Regions from separate parts of the Micromonospora sp. NBRC 110038 genome, predicted to be linked through region 1. Evidence: riboswitches for the same ligand, from Rfam matches in the RefSeq annotation. Region 1 holds a riboswitch; each other region holds the start of a gene.
The links. Region 1 has a riboswitch for cyclic di-AMP ahead of LPU61_RS19290 (NlpC/P60 family protein). Riboswitches for the same ligand answer to the same signal wherever they lie in the genome.

Region 1 (3,350 bases):
CCAAGCCGGGCACCCTCGCCGAGCAGTTGACCATCCTGGACCGGCTGGCCGCGCAGGAGCGCAAGCAGGTCGAGGGCGTGCTCGCCGTCCGGGCGAAGTACGACACCGAGAAGCAGAAGCTCGACACGCTCATCGCCTCTCAGGAGAAGCAGACCAAGGAACTGGCGGCGAAGAAGACCAAGATCAACGGTGAGATCAAGCGGCTCCAGGCGTCGATGCCGAAGACCGTGGTGTCCACCGAGGGCTGCCCGACGGTCACCGGCGTGGTCAGTGCGGCCGCCCGCACCGCCATCAAGACCGCCTGCGCCCAGGTCGGCGACCCGTACGTCTGGGGTGCCACCGGCCCGAACTCGTTCGACTGCTCCGGCCTGACCCAGTTCGCCTACAAGGCGGCCGGGATCCACCTGACCCACTTCACCGGCGCCCAGTGGAACGAGGGCCGTGCCATCCCGCGTTCCGAGGCCCGCCCTGGTGACCTGGTGTTCTTCTTCAGCGACCTGCACCACGTCGGCCTCTACATCGGCAACGACAAGATGGTGCACGCGCCCCGCGCCGGCAAGCCGGTCAACGTGAGCAGCATCAACACCATGCCGGTGGCCGGCTTCCGCCGACCCGGCTGACCCGGCCCGGCCCCCGCGAAGGCTGCGCCGCGCAGCACCGCCCGAAGGCCCCCGGTCTGGTGAGACCGGGGGCCTTCGCCGTGCGCGGACATCGACGTCGGCCACGGGCATGTACGGTGTGTCACGGCCGGTCGGGTTGCGGATCGACGGCGATCGTCTCTACTCTGGCCAATTGTCGGCCGGTAGCTGCACCGCCCAGCCGGGCGGTGACGGTGCGACACCGCCGAGTCGCCTACGAGCGAGCCGGGGACCCAGGTACGCCGGGGTGAATCCGCAGCGGCGCTGCGGTAGGGCGCTCTCCCTTCCCGCCCGAACCCGTCAGCTAACCCGGTAGGCGGTAGAGGAAGAAGGAGAACGGAGCCCGGTGGCACTCCATGCCCCGCGGCGCCCGTCACGCCGGTCGGCCGACGCCGACCGGATGCCGGCTGCGCCGCGTACCCGCTGGTCACGCTGCACCACCCTCCTCGCCGCCCTGGTCGGCGTCGCCGTCGTCCTGACCGGCGCACCGACCGTGGCCCACGCCGACCCCTCGGTCGCCGAGATCGAGCGGCAGATCGACGAGGACTGGAACAAGCTCGAACCGATCATCGAGCGGCACAACGCCACCCGCCAGGACCTGGCCGCCAAGCGCAAGCAGGCCGACGCGCTCGCCGCGCGGATCGGGCCGCTCCAGCGCCAGGTGGACGAGGCGTTGAAGAAGGTCGGGGGCCTCGCCGCCGAGGCGTACAAGGGCGACAACCTCTCGGTGGTCAACGCCCTGCTGGGCAGCCGCACGCCGAGCCAGATGATGGGGCAGCTGGAGCTGCTCGACCGGTTCGCCCAGCGCCAGCAGCACGACGTCCAGGCGGTCGTCGACCTCCGCGACGAGCTGGCCGCGAAGAAGCAGCCCCTCGACGAGATGGTCGCCCAGCTCACCCGCACCGAGGCCCAGCTCGCCGCGAAGAAGAAGCAGATCAACGCCGAGATCGACCGCCTGCAGAAGCTGCGGCTGAAGGTGTACGGCAACGGAGGCGGCGGCCCGCTGAAGCCCGCCCCCTGCCCGGCGTCCTACCCGGGTGGCGGCGCGGGGACGGCGGTGAAGTTCGCCTGCGCCCAGATCGGCAAGCCCTACGTCTGGGGTGCCGAGGGCCCGAACTCGTACGACTGCTCGGGGCTGATGCTGGCCGCCTGGGCGAAGGCCGGCGTCTCGCTGCCGCACAACGCGGCCCAGCAGCGGTCGGTGACCGCCAAGGTCAGCCGCGCCGACCTGCGCCCCGGCGACCTGGTCTTCTACTACTCCGACCTGCACCACGTCGGCATGTACGTGGGCGGGGGCTGGGTGGTGCACGCCTCCCGGGCCGGCGTCCCGGTGAAGATGAAGCGTGTCGACGACGGCCCGATCCACAGCTTCGGCCGCCCCGCCTGAGCTGCAAGAAGGGGCCCCTCCTCACACCCCTCGGGCGGCGGACGGCGCATCGTGCCGCAGGGAGGAGCGGGGCGTCAGCGGGGCGGCCAGGTGCGCCAGTTCTGCCAGGAGCGGCTCGGGGTCGGGCCGCGCTGGCCCTGGTAGCGCGAGCCGTAGACCGCCGAGCCGTACGGGTGCTCGGCCGGCGACGACAGCCGGAAGATGCACAGCTGGCCGATCTTCATGCCCGGCCACAGCGTGATCGGCAGGTTCGCCACGTTGGACAGCTCCAGCGTGACGTGGCCGGTGAAGCCCGGGTCGATGAAGCCGGCCGTGGAGTGGGTGAGCAACCCCAGCCGGCCCAGGCTCGACTTGCCCTCCAGCCGGCCGGCGAGCTGGTCGCCGAGCGAGATCACCTCCAGCGTGGAGGCGAGCACGAACTCGCCGGGGTGCAGCACGAACGGCTCGCCGTCGGGCACCTCGATCATGGAGGTCAGGTCGTCCTGCTGCACCGACGGGTCGATGTGCGTGTAGAGGTGGTTGTTGAAGACCCGGAAGAGCTTGTCGAGGCGTACGTCGATGCTCGACGGCTGCACCAGGGTCGGCTCGAACGGCTCCAGCGCGAGCGTGCCGGCCTTCAGCTCGGCGACGAGGTCGCGGTCGGAGAGCAGCATCGCAACACCATAGCGAGGTGGGTGGGCGGGACCGGTCAGCGGGGCTGCTCAGCGGGCCTGCGAATCGGGTGCCCGACCCGCGCGTCGCGCTTCGCGTGTCGTACAGGTGTTCGATAGAATGCCGGCATGGCTTCCTGGTCCGAATTCGCCGCTGACGAGCCACGACTCGCCGACGGGATCCGTCATCTCATGCAGCAGTACGGGCCGGGCTTCGGCTACCTGGCCACCGTCCGCGCCGACGGCGGGCCCCGGGTGCACCCGGTGTCCCCGGTGATCACCGACGAGGGGCTCTTCTGCTTCGTCGTCGACTCGCCGAAGCGGCGCGACCTCGAACGCGACGGCCGCTACGCGCTGCACTCCTTCCCGCCGGAGGACAGCGACGACGAGGCGTACGTGGCCGGGCACGCCAGGCCGGTGACCGACCAGGCCCGGGTGGCCCGGCTCGCCGAGATCGGGCGGGCCGCGCCGCAGGTGGACTGGCGGCTCTTCGAGTTCACCGTCGACGTGGCGATGCTGGCCCGGCGCGGCGACGCCGGCACCGTGCGCCCGGGTGAGGCGACCGGCCGGCCGGCGGTGCAGGTCTGGCTCGACCCCGGGGCCGCCGGTGCCGCGACCACCACTACCACTGCCACCACCGACGCCGCGAGCACCGCCCCGGGCGGGGGCGCGGTG
Region 2 (3,350 bases), on a different contig from region 1:
CCGGGCCGCCGAGCGGGGCGTCGAGGGCATCGACGAGATCGTCGACATCCACATCGCGTGCACGGTCGAGGCGATGCTCGACCGGTCGCCCGTGCTGGCCGCCGAGGTCGACGCGGGCCGCTGCGCGGTCGTCGGGATGTCGTACCGGCTCAGTGCCGGCGGGGTGCGGACGGTGGCCGCCGTGCCGGCCGCCATGGCGGCGGACGCCACCCCGGCCCGCGCCGCCGCCTGACGCACCCCCGCCGCCCGGCGCTCACCCCGGCCCTGACGCGCACCGCCGCCCGAGACACGACGAGAGGGGCCGCCCCCACAGCGGGACGGCCCCTCTCGTCGTGCGCGGCGCGCCGCGTCAGAGCAGCGACATGTGCACGTGGTCCGTGTGGTTGGACGGCCCGCTGTAGGACTTCCAGCCGGTCGCCGGGAACCAGATCTGCCGGTTCCAGATGACGTAGTAGATGCCGAGCCGGTCGGCGTTGCGGATGAGGAACGCGGCGAGGTTGTTGCCGTACATCCGGGTGTCGTTGTTGTGCCAGGGGGAGAACCCGCTGTTCTGGAGCGACCAGTCGCAGGCCCGGCCCTTGGGGTGTTCCCACGGCCCGCCCGGCCGGTAGCAGCCCACGAACCGGTTGAAGCCGGCCCGCTTGGTCTCCTTGTAGGCGTGCAGGGTGCGGGGCGTGATGCAGCCGGAGGTGGTGGGGTCGTTCTCGCTGCACGACTCGGGCCGCCAGTCGCCGTCCGACGTCCGGCCCGGCCCGATCCTCGCGACCGGGGAGGTGGCGTTGACCAGGCCGCCGGTGAAGCCCTTGCCGCCGACCAGGGCGAGTGCCTTCTCGGCGTCGAACTTCTTCTTCGCCATGACCGACGCCTGCTTCTGCTGCTCGCGCACCTCGGCGTCGAGCGCGAGCTTGGCCTGCTCGGCGCGGTTCTTCGCCGCGCTGACCTCGGCCAGCTTGTTGGCGTTGACCATGTTCAGCTCGTCGAGGGCCGAGGCGCGCTTGACGAACGAGTCCGGTGTGTTGCTCTCCAGCAGCATCGCCATCGCGCCGACCCGGCCGGTCCGGTACGACTGCGCGGCCATCTCGCCGACCTGCGGCGCGAGCGCGTCCAGCTCCTCCTGGGCCTTGCGCACCTCGTCGGCGAGCTGGGCCTGGCGCTTCTTGGACTTCTCGAGCTTCGACTTCGCCTGGGCGTAGTCCCGGTTCGTCGCCTCGATGACGTCGGTGATGAGCTGGGGCTCGTCGTCCTCCTCGTGCCCCGAGGGTTGGGGGGCGGCGGCGGGCAGGGCGAGCGCCGGGGCGGCCGGCCCGGCGACGACCGCCAGGGCAGCGAGCACGGCCACCACGGGTGTCAACCAGCGGTGCAGGGGTGCCGTCACAATGTTCCCTTCCATCGACCGCCGACCGGGTTAGCTGACGGGTTCGGGGCGGAAGCGGCCCCTACCGCTCGCGCGGATTCACCCCGGGCACCTGGTTCCCCGGCTCGCCTTGCGGCGATTGGGCGGCGGCACCGCAGGCGCCGCTTCGCGCCTTCGGCGGTGACCGGCAGCGAGGTTACCCGAGAGCCCATGCGGGGAGCTACGTCCGGATGCCGACTAAAAGCGTCATTTCGTAATCGCCATCGGTAATCAGTGATGCGCTTCTCAGGGCGGATGCCGCCACCGGTCACGCTGTGAAGTGTCACCATGCGGTGTCCGTGCCTCCTTCTCGGTGCGGCCGTCCGGCCGGGGGGTGGGTGGGGGCGTGGTCGTCGGGGAACCCCTCGGCCGCCCGGCCGCCGCCGAGCGCCTCCAGCGCGAGATTGCGGTCCGCGGTCCGCCGCCCGCCCCCGGGGGTACGCGCCGCCGGCACGTCCCCGCCGTCCGTTGGGCCGGGCCGGGACGCGGCGGTGTGCCCCTCAGCCGTGTGTCCCGCCGCCGTGCGCCCCGCTGCGGTGACCACGGCGGCCAGCCCGGTGGTGAGCGGCACGGCGGCGATCAGGCCCAGCGTGGCGACCGCGCTGCGGACGATCTCCTGGGCGAGGAACTCGCTGGTCAGGATCTCGGTCACGGGGCGGGAGTCGGCGGTGAGCAGGAGCAGCAGCGGCAGCGACGCGCCCGCGTACGCCAGCACGATCGTGTTGACCGTGGAGGCGATGTGCGCCCGGCCGACGCGGGTGGCCGCCCGGTAGAGCTGCAACCGGGACAGCCCCGGGTTGGCGTGCGCCAGCTCGGTGACCGTGGCCGCCTGGGTCACGGTGACGTCGTCGAGCACCCCGAGCGAACCGATGATGATGCCGGCCAGCAGCAGGCCGTGCAGGTCCACGTCGCCCCGGAACATCGACAGGGTGGTGGCGTCCTCGCTGCCGTACCCGGTGAGGTGGGTGGCCGCCGTGGCCAGGGTGCCCAGCAGGCCGGTGAGCACCAGGCTGCCCAGGGTGCCGAGGACGGCCACCGACGTCTGCGCGGTGACCCCGTGGGTGAGGTACAGCACCACGAACATGATCAACGCGGAGCCGACGACGGCGATCGGCAGCGGCGACCCGCCCGCGCCGATGCCGGGCAGCACGAAGGTCAGCAGGATGGCGAAGGTGGCGGCGAGCCCGGCCAGGGCGGCCACCCCCCGCCAGCGGCCGAACGCGACGATCGCCAGCGCGAACACCACCGCCAGCCAGATCAGCGGGGCGCCGCGCTGGTGCTCGGCGATGTTGTAGGTGCTCGCCGCCGGGTCGGCCGGGTCGGTCAGCTTCACCAGCACGATCCGGTCGTCGACGGCTACGGTGGGCGCGCCGGGGCCGGTCGGGATCGGCGTCTCGACCTGCTGCCCGGCGTCGGGCCCCTGCTCCACCCGGACGGTCACCGTGCCGCACGGGCCGTCCGCGACGCCCGGCCCGCCGCCCTCCGGCGTCTCCGGCTGCGGCGGGCACTCCTCGGTGACCACCCGGGTCACCGTGCCGTGATAGCGGGGCACCGGCGAACCGCCGTCGACCTCGGGACCGCCGTCGCGGGGCCACAGGACGACCGCCGCGATCACGGTGAGCACGAAGAGGGGCACCACGGTCGCGACGAGGACCCGCCGCACCCCCGGTGGGGTGGGCGGAGCGGGTCGGTTGTGGTCGGCGCCCATCGACGATCTCCAAACGGTGTCAGCGCGGGATACGGCTCGGCGGCCCGGACGGTTCAGCGTCGCGGGCGATCGATCCGGGCCGGCTGCCCGGACGACCGCACCGGGCCGGCCGCCGGAGGACCTGCCCGTCCCGCGGGTCGCCCGAAGCCCCGCCCCACCGGCGGCCCGGTCTCCGCCCTGCGGACCGCCCGGAGCGGGATCCCACGTCCCATCGCCCGGAATCGTAGCCACCCTCACCTGCGAACGCAG
Region 3 (3,350 bases), on a different contig from region 1:
TCACCGAGCCGAGCCGCTTCGTGCACCGGCAGCTCTGGGTGACCGGCCTGCTCGGGCTCTTCGGTGCCCCGGAGCCCTACCTCGCGGGCACGGCCGCCCCCGAGGTGCTGCCGGGCGCCTGACGCGGCTGCCGGCGCTGGTCCACGTGCCGGGGCCTTCGACCCTTCCCCCACGCCCCCGGGTGGGGGACGATCGACGGATGCCCCGGCGCGACAGCTTCCAGTACTCGGTCCAGGCCCGCTGCTCGCGGGCGGAGGCGGTGGCGCTGCTCAGCGATCCCGCCCGGCAGACCGAGCTGCATCCGTTGATCACGCGGGTGCGCCGGCTGTCGCCCCGACCGGGCGCACTGGCCAGCTACGCGATCACCGACGAGCTCGCCGCCGGGCCGGTGCGCTTCGGCGTGACGTACCAGGCGGACGTGCTGGTGGTGACCGACGACGAGATCGTCACGGTGGCCCGGCAGCGGCCGGCCACGACGGTGCGTAACCACACGCGGCTGCGCGACGAGCCGGACGGCCTCGTCCGCGTCGATGTGGAGATCACCCTGGTCGCACCGACGCCGCTGTTCGCGTACGCCTTCCGGCAGGCCCGCTCGGCGCACCTCGGGCTGGCCCGCCGGCTCGGCGAGGTGCTCGGCCGGGCGGCGTAGCGCCCCGGCGACCGTCCCGTCGGGGGAGGGCCGCCGGGGCGGTCGCGGGTCAGATCACCGACAGGTGCACGTGGTTGGTGTGGTCGCTGGACGGGTCCCCGTTTCCGCCGCTGTACGCCTTCCAGCCGCTGCTGGGCAGCCAGATCTGCTTGAACCAGATCACGTACAGCACGGCGAGCCGGTCGGCGTTGCGCACGAAGTACGCGGCCAGGTTGTTGCCGTAGGTGCGGTCCCCGCCGCTGGCCACGCCGCCGAAGCCGCCCTTCTGCGCGGCGAAGTCGCAGGCCCGGCCCTTCGGGTGCTCGCCTGAGCCGCCGGGCCGGTAGCAGGAGACGTACCGGGTGAAGCCGGCGGCCTTGGCCTGGTTGAGCGCGTGCAGGGTGCGCGGGGTGATGCAGCCGTTGGCGGGGGTGGGGTCGTTGACGCTGCACGACTCCGCCGGCCAGGAGCCGTCGGAGTTGCGCTTCGCGGGGGTGGCGTTCGCGCTGGAGGTGCCGCCCGGGCTGGACCCGCCGCCGCTGCTGCTGGCCTTGTTGTTGGCCACGGTGAGGGCCCGCTCGGCCTGCTCCTTGCGCTTGCCCATCAGCGCGACCTGCTTGCGCTGCTCGCGGATCTCGCCGTCGAGGGCCTGCCGGGTCTTCGTCGCCTCGTCCCGGGTGGTCAGCAGCTCGCGCAGCGCCCGGTCCTCGTTCGCGGCGATCGTGTCGAGCGCGGCGGCCCGGTCCAGGAACCCCTCGGGGGAGCTGCTGTCGAGCAGCACCGAGGCGGCGGTGAGCCGGCCCTTCTTGTACGCCACCCCGGCGATCTCGCCGACCTTGGCGCCACGGGTGACCAGCTCGGCCTCGACCGTCTTGAGCTGGCCGCCGAGCTGCTGCTGCCGCTTCACCGACCGGTCGAGGGCGGTCTTGGCCTCCAGGTAGCCCTTGCTCGCCGCCTCGAGCTGGGCGCGCAGGGCGGGCGTGCCGCCCTCCTCGTCGTCGCCGGGTGCGGCGAGCAGGCCGACGGGCGGCGCGGCCCCGGCCGGCGTCACCGGCGCGACCCCGAGGCCGACGGCGAGCGTCAGCACCAGCGCCGCCGCCACCCGGGCGGCGAGCCTTCCTACAGGTGCCACTACTGGCATATGCGTGTCCTTCCGTCAGCCGCCGACCGGGTTAGCTGACGGGTTCGGGACGGAAGATCCCTACCGCTGGAGCGGATGCACCCCACAAACATGGTTCCCCGGCTCGCCCGCAGGCGATTAGGCGGCGGCCACCACAGGCGCCGGAGGGCGCCGCCCGGCGATGGCCGGGGCCGAGCCTACCGGTGCGCGTGGGACCAGCGCTGCTTCCGTGACGGAGGGTACGCGGATGAAACCTGTCAAGTCAGTCATTCGGCCACGAATGTCGCGAAAATTGATGAGCCTCGGTCTCACCAGCCGGCCGGCCCGCAGCCGTCGCGGGCGGCTCCCGGCTCGACCTGCAAGGTGGCGTGCTCGATGTGGAAGTCCTCGTGCAGGGCGGTGCGGGCGGCGGTCAGCACCGCGCCGACCTCCGCGCCGGGCGCCATGGTCAGGTGGGCCGAGGCGACCTCCATGCCGGAGGTCAGCGTCCAGACGTGCAGGTCGTGCACCTCGACCACGCCGGGCACGGCGGCCAGCCGGTCGTGCACGGCGGTCACCTGGAGGTGCTCCGGCGCGGCCTGCACCAGGATGCGCACCGCGGCCCGCCCGAGCCGCCAGGTGCGGGGCAGGATGAACACGCCGATCGCGACGGCCACCGCCGGGTCCGCCCACCACCAGCCGGTGGCCATGATCAGCGCCGCCGCGCCGATCACGCCGACCGACCCGAGCAGGTCGCCCAGCACCTCCAGGTACGCCCCGCGCAGGTTGATGCTCTCCTTCGCCCCGCTGCGCAGCAGGGCGAACGCGGCGACGTTGGCGAGCAGGCCCAGCACCGCCACCACGAGCATCGGGCCGGTGGTGACCTCGGGCGGGTCGCCGAAGCGGCGGACGGCCTCGACGAGGACGTAGACGGCGACGCCGCTGAGCAGCAGGGCGTTGCCGAGCGCGGCGAGCACCTCCAGCCGGTAGAGCCCGAACGTGCGCTGCGGGTCGGCGGTGGCCCGGCGGGTGGCGGTGATCGCGGCGAGCGCCATGCCGATGCCGAGCACGTCGGTGAACATGTGCCCGGCGTCGGAGAGCAGCGCCAGCGAGCCGGTGCCGAGCGCGGTCACCGCCTCGACGATCATCAGCGCGGCGAGCAGCGCGAACGCCGCCCAGAGTCGACCCGAGTGGCGGTCCGCCGCGTTCGCCGCCCCGTGGTGGTGGTCATGACCTGCGCCCACGCCCACACCCTCCGTCCGTGATCCCCGCCCGGCCCAATCTATGCTCACATCGCAATATGTGCAAGTGATCGACAGCGGTCCGGCCGGGGAACGGCCGGGCGCCGGATCAGCCCGTGGGTTCGACGGTGACGAGGCGCTGGGTCGCCCGGGACAGCGCCACGTACAGCGTCCGCACGCCCGACCCCGGGTCGGCCCGGATCTCGCCCGGGGCGACCAGCACCACCCCGTCGTACTCCATGCCCTTGGCCTGGAGGCTGGTCACCACCTGCAGGCGCGGCGCCGCCCGGCCCGCCAGCCAGCCCGCCACCTCGTCGCGGCGCGGCACCGGCGTGATCACCCCGACCGTGCCCTCCACCTCGCCGAGCAGGTCGCCGACCGC
Region 4 (3,350 bases), on a different contig from region 1:
CGGTGGCCCGAGCGCTGCGGGCGCACCGGCCGGAGTTCCTGCTGCACTTCTCCGCCCCGCCCGGGTCGGAATACCAGGTCACCATGTGGCTGCCGTACCTGGAGCGGATCGGCCGGCCGTTCTTCGTGATGGTGCGGGAGCCGGAGTTCCTCGCCCCGATCGCCGCGGCCACCAGCGCCCCGGTGGTCTACTGCCCGACGCTGAAGGCGATGGACGAGGCGCTGGTGCCGAGCCTGAAGGTGGCGTTCTACGTCAACCACGGGGCGAAGAACAGCCACTGCATCCGGTTCTCGCAGCTCACCCACGTGCAGATCCACCACGGCGACAGCGACAAGGCACCGAGCGCCAACCCGGTCACGGCGCTGTTCGACCGCAACTTCGTGGCCGGGCGGGCGGCGATCGACCGGTACGCCCGCGCCGGGGTGGACATCCCGGCGGAGAAGTTCGTCGTGGTCGGCCGCCCCCAGGTCGAGTCGATCGAGGTACGCCGCGCGCCGGCCACCGGCCTGGCGAACCCGACGGTGCTCTACACCCCGACCTGGACGGGGCACCACGCCGACGCGAACTACTGCTCGCTGCCGGTGGGCGAGACGATCGTGCGGGGCCTGCTGGCCCGGGGCGCGACGGTGATCCTGCGCGCCCACCCGTACACGGGGCAGAACCCGGCGTCGGCGCGGCAGCTCGCCCGGCTCACGGAGCTGCTGGCGGCGGACCGGGCCCGCACCGGGCGGCAGCACGTCTTCGGCGCGGCGGCCAGCCGGGAGCTGTCCCTGGTCGACTGCGTCAACCGCTCCGACGCGCTCGTCTCGGACGTCTCCGGCGTCATCTCCGACTACCTCTACTCCGGCAAGCCGTACGCGGTGACGGACATGGTCGGCGACGGCGACCGGTTCGTCGAGCGGTTCCCGCTGGCCGGCTCGGGTTACGTGCTGCGGAGCGACGCGGGCAACCTCGACGAGGTGCTCGGCCTGCTGCTGGACACCGACCCGAAGGCGGCGGCCCGCTGGGGCACCCGGGCCCACTACCTGGGCGACTTCCCGGCCGAGTCGTACGCCGAGGCGTTCCTTTCGGCGGCCCGCCGGGAGCTGGAGCCGGGCTGGAACCCGCCGGCCCCGCGCGCCGCCGACGCGATGACCCACTCCCCCACCGCCTGATCGTCCCGCCTCCGATTCTTGGACAGTTGCTGTTCGCCTTGAACCGCAACTGTCCAAGGATCGAGGCCGCCCCCGCCTACCCGGAGACGGCACCGGCCCCGGCTCTCTGCGGAGGAGAGCCGGGGCCGGTGGGGGGAGGGTGATGTCAGGCCGAGTAGCCCCGCGTCGCCGCCCAGTGGGCCAGCGCGGCGGTGCTGATCCAGTACGCCGGGACGGCCGGGTCCGCCGAGTCGGCGATGCGCACGGTGCGCCCGGAGTCGCGGTAGCCCACGACGGCGATGTAGTGGCCGCCGGGGAACGAGTGCCAGCCGCCGTCGACGTCGGTGGCGTCGCCGGCGATGTTGACCACGACGCCGCGACCGGCGCTGACCGCCTTCACCACGTCGGCCCGGAGCCGCTCCGTCTCCGCCGGGGTGGCGGCGCCGCCGGGGATCAGCCGGGTCCGGTACGGCTCGCCCTTGACCATCTCGTTGAGCACGCGGGTGGTGTCGTAGGCCGAGTTGGTGCCCATCTCGGTGGTGCCGAGGCGGGCGGCCAGGTCGTCCTGGGTGCCGTCGACACCGGTGGCGGAGAGCGCGTTGCGCACCGCAGCCGGGCCGCAGTAGTAGTAGGTGGTCTGGGCCTCGTAGTCGTAGTCGAGGACCTTGGACGACGGCGGCTTCGGGGCCGCGGGCTTCGCCGTGGTCTTCTTCGGCGTCGCCGAGGCCGTCAGGTCGGGGTTCGGGGCCGCCGAGGTGGCGCTCGGCGACGGCGCGGCGCTGCTCGGGGCAGCGAGCGGCGCGGCGATCCGGGCCTGGGCGCGGCTGGCCGCGCCGTCGAGGCGGGGTGCCACCTCGGCCACGGCGGCGTTGGTGGTCCGCTGCGGGGCGGGGGCGTCGTCGTCGACGGCGGCGAGCAGCGCGCCGGTGCCGGAGGCCAGCAGCAGCGCCGCGGCGGAGCCGGCGACGACCTGGTACGGGCGTTCCGTGGCGAGTCGCCGCAGGTGCCGCTTGAGCTGATCGTTCACGTGTTCCTCCACGGGACGGGGCGGAAGCGGAGGCACCCGGGCGCGCGTCGGCGCACGGCGGCGGGCGGTGTCCGCGGCCGGTGGGGTCCGCTTTCTGGGGCGCCCGCTCAGGCGGGCGTACGCAGGGGTGCGACGGTCAGTGCGCCGGCTCGGCGGCGGCGGACACGGGCACCGGGCTCCGTGGTGGAGGAACAACCCGGGGGGTGGGGTCGTGCTGCACGAGGATGGAACTCCTTCCGATACCGCCTACCGGGTTAGCTGACGGATTCGGGCGGGAAGATCGCCCTACCGCAGGCCGTGGCCCGCGGATTCACCCCGGACGTGCAATGGGTCCCCGGTTCGTGATCTTCACGATTGAGCGGGTCGGCGCGGCGTCGCCTCTTGCGATCGGGTACCGCACCAGACGGGCCGACACTACTGGCCGACGGAAGTCCTGCCAACCCCCCGCCACCTGCTTAAACGTCCGCTGACCGACCCATTTACGGGGCATTCGGAGACTGACGCGACTCAATGGGACTGCCGACCCATCCGACGCCAGCGGACCCGCAACGGGACGACGCGCCGCGAATCTCGGCGATTACCGCCCCCGATCAAACCGAATGGCCCCGCCTGCCCGATCCCACCCCACCATGACCCGCCTCACACCCCCGCCCTGCCCCCGCCCCGCCCCCGCCTCGGTGATCAAGAGAAAAGCGTCAGAGTTGATCTCCACGATGACGCAAACCTCTTGATCACGGCGGTCACCGCAGTGACCACGGTCACGACGGTCACGGCGGTCACGGCGGTCACGGCGGTCACGGCGGTCACCACCACCGCGGTTTCCGCGGTTACCGTGCCGGGGCGGGGCGGGGTGGGCGCCAGCCGGTGATCCCGAGGACCCTGCCGGAGGCCGTGGCGCTGGTCGCCGGCGCGTGGGCGGGCCGGGCGCGCTCGGCGGCGGCGTACGCCTCGGCGGCCAGCGCCCGGGCGGCCTCGGCCGCCAGTTCGGCGTCGCCCCACGCGGCCCGCTCGCGTGCGGCGGCGGCACGGTAGCGGGCCAGCCTGCCGTCCCGGACGGCCCGGGCCAGGACGACCTCCTGCTCCACCGGGTGCAGCCGGGGGTCCCAGCCGCCCCGGCGGGCGAAGACGTCGCAGAGCTGCCCGATGGACAACTCGCCCCGCAGGTGGGCCGCCGTGGCGGCGTGGTGCAG

Region 2: it holds a riboswitch for cyclic di-AMP, as region 1 does, so the genes downstream of both, LPU61_RS26930 (hypothetical protein) here and LPU61_RS19290 (NlpC/P60 family protein) in region 1, are expected to answer to the same signal.
Region 3: it holds a riboswitch for cyclic di-AMP, as region 1 does, so the genes downstream of both, LPU61_RS14590 (hypothetical protein) here and LPU61_RS19290 (NlpC/P60 family protein) in region 1, are expected to answer to the same signal.
Region 4: it holds a riboswitch for cyclic di-AMP, as region 1 does, so the genes downstream of both, LPU61_RS05820 (C39 family peptidase) here and LPU61_RS19290 (NlpC/P60 family protein) in region 1, are expected to answer to the same signal.

The regions. Positions count from the first base shown of each region.
Region 1 is NZ_BBOL01000005.1:203,432-206,781, reverse strand. It holds gene LPU61_RS19295 (NlpC/P60 family protein) at 1-620, shown strand, start outside; cyclic di-AMP (ydaO/yuaA leader) riboswitch at 832-972, shown strand; gene LPU61_RS19290 (NlpC/P60 family protein) at 985-2,025, shown strand; gene dcd (dCTP deaminase) at 2,100-2,678, opposite strand; gene LPU61_RS19280 (pyridoxamine 5'-phosphate oxidase family protein) at 2,805-3,350, shown strand, end outside.
Region 2 is NZ_BBOL01000009.1:300,778-304,127, forward strand. It holds gene LPU61_RS26925 (carbonic anhydrase) at 1-232, shown strand, start outside; gene LPU61_RS26930 (hypothetical protein) at 350-1,375, opposite strand; cyclic di-AMP (ydaO/yuaA leader) riboswitch at 1,380-1,510, opposite strand; gene LPU61_RS26935 (YibE/F family protein) at 1,677-3,101, opposite strand.
Region 3 is NZ_BBOL01000003.1:646,309-649,658, reverse strand. It holds gene LPU61_RS14600 (STAS domain-containing protein) at 1-122, shown strand, start outside; gene LPU61_RS14595 (SRPBCC family protein) at 200-649, shown strand; gene LPU61_RS14590 (hypothetical protein) at 699-1,769, opposite strand; cyclic di-AMP (ydaO/yuaA leader) riboswitch at 1,774-1,903, opposite strand; gene LPU61_RS14585 (cation diffusion facilitator family transporter) at 2,057-2,971, opposite strand; gene LPU61_RS14580 (AAA family ATPase) at 3,078-3,350, opposite strand, start outside.
Region 4 is NZ_BBOL01000001.1:1,511,279-1,514,628, reverse strand. It holds gene LPU61_RS05825 (CDP-glycerol glycerophosphotransferase family protein) at 1-1,154, shown strand, start outside; gene LPU61_RS05820 (C39 family peptidase) at 1,300-2,172, opposite strand; cyclic di-AMP (ydaO/yuaA leader) riboswitch at 2,389-2,531, opposite strand; gene LPU61_RS05815 (hypothetical protein) at 2,988-3,350, opposite strand, start outside.